Linked DNA regions of Pigmentiphaga aceris. The protein of the gene in region 1 binds, or shares a complex with, the protein of each later gene. Links are inferred from orthologs where the notes say so. Each region holds a gene or a part of one and is shown on either strand. Other genes may lie near its edges.

Region 1 (2,929 bases):
CTGCCTGATGGGCCATGCCGACAGTGACAAGCTGACGATTGCCGAATACGTGGGCGAAGGCCCGATTCAGCAATTCCTGTCCGACACCGCGCGCCGTCACGGCATCTGGCTGGCGGGCGGCACGCTGCCGATTGCCACCTTGTCGCCGGGGCGGGTATTCAATACCTCGCTGGTCTATGGGCCGGACGGGGCCCGGGTGGCCCGCTACGACAAGATTCACCTGTTCAATTACCAGCGCGGCACCGAGTCCTACGACGAAGGGCGCAGCATCCGCGCCGGCAAGCAGACGGTCGGCTTCGATACTCCCGCTGGCCGGGTCGGTCTGTCGATCTGCTACGACCTGCGTTTCCCCGAGCTGTATCGCGGTTTGGGCGAAGTCAGCTTGATTTTGGTGCCATCCGCCTTCACCTACACCACTGGCAAGGCGCATTGGGAGACCCTGTTGCGGGCCCGCGCCATTGAAAACCAGTGTTACGTACTGGCGGCTGCTCAGGGCGGCAAGCACCCGAACGGGCGCAGCACCTGGGGCCATTCCCTGTTCATCGATCCCTGGGGCGAGGTGCTTGACGTCCTGCCCGAGGGACCTGGCGTGGTCGGCGGCATCGTCGATCCCGACCGACTTCTCGACGTGCGCGGCGCTTTGCCCGCGCTGCGCCACCGCGTCCTGACCTGATAGCCGAGACACACATATGTTAGTTGTAGAACCCAATATCCAGGCTCTGGCCACTGCGAAGTCCTTGTTGCTCGATCCCTGGGGCTTGACCGAGACCGACCTGAACCGTGCGCTGGGCGAAATCTTCACCCACAAGGTGGACTACGCCGACCTGTACTTCCAGTACACCCGCAGCGAAGGCTGGAGCCTGGAAGAAGGCATCGTCAAAACCGGCAGCTTCTCTATCGAGCAAGGCGTGGGCGTGCGTGCGCTCAGCGGCGAGAAGACGGCATTTGCGTATTCCGACATGCTGTCGCGTGACGCATTGCTGTCGTCGGCGCGTGCGGTGCGCAGCATTGCCAAGCGCGGTGCAGGCAAGATCAAGGTCGCCAGCAACTTCGCCCAGTCGGGTGCCCGTTCGCTCTACCGTGACCTGGACCCGGTTGCATCCCTGGAAGCACCGCAAAAGGTGGCGCTGCTTGAGCGCATCGAACGCATGGCGCGCGCCAAAGACCCGCGCGTGGCGCAGGTCATGGCCGGCATTGGTGCCGAATACGACGTCATCATGGTGGTGGGCAGCGACGGCCGCATGGCGGCCGACGTGCGACCGCTGGTGCGCCTGTCCCTGACAGTGATCGCCGAACACAACGGCCGCCGCGAAATGGGCCATGCAGGTGGCGGCGGGCGCACCGGTTTTGAGTACTTTACCGACGAGATCCTGAAGGCTTACGTCGAAAACGCCGTGCACGAAGCCCTGGTCAACCTGGAAGCGCGTCCTGCGCCGGCCGGTGAAATGACCGTGGTGCTGGGTTCCGGCTGGCCCGGCATCTTGCTGCACGAAGCCGTGGGCCACGGTCTGGAAGGCGACTTCAACCGCAAGGGCTCCAGCGTGTTCTCGGACCGTGTGGGTGAACAGGTGGCGTCCAAGGGCGTGACCATTGTCGATGACGGCACGATCCCGAATCGTCGTGGTTCGCTCAATGTGGACGACGAGGGCAACGCTACCCAGTGCACCACGCTGATCGAAGACGGCGTGTTGAAGGGCTACATGCAGGACTCGCTGAATGCGCGCCTGATGAAGACCAGCGTGACCGGCAACGGCCGACGCGAGTCCTACGCGCATCTGCCCATGCCGCGCATGACCAACACCTACATGCGTGCAGGCGACAAGGACCCGGAAGAAATCATCAAGTCGGTCAAGCGTGGTCTGTACGCGGTGAACTTCGGCGGTGGTCAGGTCGACATCACCAACGGCAAGTACGTGTTCTCGGCGTCCGAGGCCTACATGATCGAAGACGGCAAGATCACCTACCCGGTCAAGGGTGCCACGCTGATCGGCAGCGGCCCGGAATCGATGTCACGCATCACGATGATCGGCAACGACCTGCGCCTGGATTCCGGTGTGGGTACTTGCGGCAAGGATGGTCAAAGCGTGCCGGTGGGCGTTGGTCAGCCCACGCTGCGCATGGAAGGCTTGACGGTCGGCGGCACCGCGTAAGCGCGACCACGCAATGAGTGCTGCGCCACCCAACGGCACCCCCGCCCAGGGGATGCCGTCTACCGCCTTCCTGTTTCTGATCGGTGCCGGCTTCTTCATGCAGGGGCTGGACACCACCATCGTCAACACGGCGCTGCCGGCGATTGCGGCTGCATTGGGCGAAAGCCCCTTGCAGATGCAGCCGGTAGTGGTGGCCTACACCCTGACCATGGCGATGCTGATCCCGGCGTCTGGCTGGCTGGCAGACCGCTTCGGCACGCGTCAGATCTACTTCGCGGCGATCTTGTTGTTTGCGCTCGGCTCGCTGTGTTGTGCTGCCGCGCAGACCTTGCCGCAGCTGGTGGCTGCACGGGTGCTGCAAGGCATCGGGGGCGCAATGCTCTTGCCTATCGGGCGGCTGGCCTTGTTGCGCAGCGTGGCGCCCGAGCAATACATTGCCGCGCTGGCAACCGTCACGATTGCCGGGCAAATAGGGCCGTTGCTTGGCCCGCCCCTGGGTGGATTGCTTGCCCAATCCGCATCGTGGCCGTGGATCTTCCTGATCAACGTGCCCATCGCGCTAGGTGGTTTGTGGGCGGTGCGACGCTTCATGCCCGAGGGCAAGCTGGATCAGGCCGCGCCGTCTTTCGATGCTGTTGGATTCCTGTTGGTCGGTGCCTGCATGGTGGCGTTCTCGCTGGCGCTGGATGTGCCGGCCGGTGAGCATCACGACGATTGGGCCATGGGGCTGTCGGCGGTCAGCCTGGCGGCTGCATTGGCCTATGTTCTGCACGCCCGCA
Region 2 (2,950 bases), 3.4 Mb from region 1 along the record:
TAGGAATAAATGCTCTGGGTCGACTCGTGCAGCTCTGCGGCCAGCTCGACACCGGTTGCGCCACCGCCCACGATGACGATGTGCAGCGCACGTGCGGCAGCGTCACGTTCTTCGGCAGTCATATCGACAGCTTCGCCTGCTGAACTCAGTTCACGACGTGCAATCAGCTTCAGCAGCGACAGGCGGAAACGCTCAGCGGCTGCAGTGGAATCCAGCGCAATCGCGTTTTCGGCAGCGCCAGGGGTGTTGAAGAAGTTGGCACCACAGCCTACCGCCATCACCAGCGTGTCGTAATGCAGCTGGCGTGCCGGCAGCACTTCTTCGCCATCGGGTGCAACCACTGGGGCAATGTGAATCACGCGTGCTTCGCGGTCCAGGCCGCGCAATGCGCCCATCACGAAACGGAAACCGCGATCGCGTGCCAGCATCGGGTACGACAGGCCTTCCTGGTGAATATCGAGGGTGCCTGCGGCCACTTCGTGCAAGGACGGCTTCCAGACGTGGAAGGGATTGGCGTCAACCAGGGTGATGTGACTGGGACCAAAGCGGCTGCCCAGGCGGGCGGCCAGTTCCAGGCCACCGGCACCGCCGCCGACGATCACCACGCGATGCGATTGAGCTGTGTTCATGTATCTCCTTTAGGCTTGCTCCCGGCAGCTACACACCACAGGGTTTACCCTTAGATACTACCCGAAGCTTGCTGAAATTCCCATGTCACGAACAAGCACACACCATGCCCGGAAGCGCTAGTGCTTCGATGCAGGTGCGCCGAATACATCGCGCTTGCCGCGTGGTGCGGCAAGCGCGGTCACTGACAGCAGCCGCTTATTGCCCGGCAATCGACATCTCAGGGATCAGAATCGACCCTGTGGACTTGGTGCCACGCACGATACGGTCTGCGCCAATGGCAGCCAGCTCGCGGAACATGTCGCGCAGGTTGCCTGCGATGGTGATTTCCTGCACGGCGTGCTGAATTTCACCGTTTTTCACCCAGTAGCCGAAGGCACCACGTGAATAGTCGCCAGTCACGTAGTTCACGCCCTGGCCGATCAGCTCGGTTACCAGCAACCCGGTGCCAAGCTTGCGCAGCATTTCGCGGAAGTCGTCGGTGTCTTGCGTCAGACGCGAGCGCAGTGTCAGGTTGTGCGAACCGCCTGCATTGCCGGTGGTTTGCATGCCCAGCTTGCGCGCCGTGTACGACGACAGGAAGTAACCTTCGACCACGCCGGCTTCAACCACTTTGCGGGCCTGCGTGCGCACGCCTTCATCGTCGAAGGGCGAGCTGCCCAATCCGCCGATCACGTGCGGGTCTTCGCCGATGTCGATGTGGTCCGGGAAGACCTGGGTGCCCAGGCTGTCCATCAGGAAGCTGGATTTGCGATACAGCGCGCCGCCACTGACGGCTTGCGTGAAGGCACCCAGCAGGCCAGCGGCCAGCGGGGCCTCGAACAGCACCGGGAACTTGCCGGTGCGCACGCGCTTGGCCGACAGGCGCGACAAGGCGCGTTCTGCTGCGTAGCGGCCCACGGCTTCCGGGTCGGCCAGCTTTTTCGGGTCACGCGCACTGGTGTACCAGTCGTCGCGTTGCATGCCATTGCCACGACCGGCAATCGGTGCCACCGACAGGCTGTGACGGGAATACGGGTAGCCGTTCAAAAAGCCCCGCGTATTGCCCATCATGAAGTGGCCTTCGAAGCTCGATACCGACGCGCCGTCCGAATTGCGAATGCGCTTGTCAGTGTCGTAGGCGGCGCGCTCGGCGCGGATGGCCAGTTGCGTGGCGCGTTCCGCGTCGATGTCCCATTCGTAATGCAGCTTCAGATCCTGCACATCGGTCGCCAGCAACGATGCATCCGGCAATTCCGCGCACGGGTCTTCTGCCGTGTGATTGGCGATGTGGAATGCTGCTTTCACGGTGTCGCGCAACGCCTGATCGGAGAAATCCGAGGTCGAGGCCGAGCCGCGACGGCGACCTAGATAAACCGTGACATCAAGCGAGCGATCGCGCGTCTGCTCGACGGTTTCCACGTCGCCACCACGCGCATTGACCGACAAACCCTGGCTTTCCGACACTTCGGCTGCCGCGTCCGAGGCACCGACCCGGCGGGATTCCTCCAGGACACGGGTGACCAGTTCACGGAACTGGTCCTGGTTCGCGAGAATCGCGGGACGAGCAGAAGAGGACTTTGCAGAGGAGGACTTCTTGACCATCGTGTTCCAAGGGGTTCGTGCAAACCGGCCCTGATGCCGACCTGCGTACAACGTTTTGTGCGCGTTTCATGCGCGCAATGCGGGGGGCTGCGCCACCCACTGCGCCGGGGCGGTTATCATAGCCAACCCCCAGTATGTATGGTTTCCATGCCCAGATCCAAGCGGTCCTCCCAATACGTCGTCAACGGCGAGACCCCCGAGAAAATTGATTACTCGGGCATGCCGCCCAGCAAATCGCAGGTAAAACGCGAAGCGACGGAACTCCAAGAGCTAGGCGAACGGTTGATAAAACTGTCGCGCGGCAAACTTGTGCAACTGCCCCTGCCGGAATTGCTTTTCGAGGCAATCCTGGAGGCGCAGCGCATCACTGCGCACGAAGGCAAGCGCCGCCAACTGCAATACGTCGGCAAGCTGATGCGCCACGTGCACGCCGAGCCCATTCGCGCCAAGATGGCCGAGTGGGACGGCGAGACACAGACCTCGGTCGATGCCTATCACCGCCTTGAGCGCTGGCGCGATCGTCTGATCGACAGTGACGAGCACTTCACCGCCTTCATGAACGCCAACCCGGCAGGCGATGCGCAGCAACTGCGCGCGCTGATCCGCTCGGCGCGCAAGGAACAGGCTTTCAATCGCGACCTGCCCCAGGGCAATGAGCCGCAACGCAAGGCCTATCGTTCCTTGTTCCAGGAGATCAAGCGCCTGGTGGAAGGCGATGATTACGAGGAACCCGGCTCGG

Evidence for each region.
Region 2: the proteins of tldD (region 1) and pmbA are in contact, whole or in part, in a solved structure (PDB 5NJ9), measured with the Escherichia coli proteins. The link is inferred for Pigmentiphaga aceris from one-to-one orthologs.

What each region holds. Positions count from the first base shown.
Region 1 is NZ_CP043046.1:4,730,805-4,733,733, reverse strand. What follows is about bases 9-2,919. They hold tldD (metalloprotease TldD), read left to right. Parts: upstream 9-689; coding sequence 690-2,150; downstream 2,151-2,919. Other genes in these bases: FXN63_RS20500 (DHA2 family efflux MFS transporter permease subunit), read left to right, coding at 2,164-2,919; FXN63_RS20510 (carbon-nitrogen hydrolase family protein), read left to right, coding at 9-673. Outside these bases: more of FXN63_RS20510, read left to right, coding at 1-8; more of FXN63_RS20500, read left to right, coding at 2,920-2,929. UniProt on the Escherichia coli protein: Metalloprotease involved in CcdA degradation. Suppresses the inhibitory activity of the carbon storage regulator (CsrA).
Region 2 is NZ_CP043046.1:1,340,022-1,342,971, reverse strand. Bases 19-2,950 are described here. They hold pmbA (metalloprotease PmbA), read right to left. Parts: upstream 2,212-2,950; coding sequence 826-2,211; downstream 19-825. Other genes in these bases: yjgA (ribosome biogenesis factor YjgA), read left to right, coding at 2,359-2,950; FXN63_RS05640 (NAD(P)/FAD-dependent oxidoreductase), read right to left, coding at 19-629. In the rest of the region: more of FXN63_RS05640, read right to left, coding at 1-18.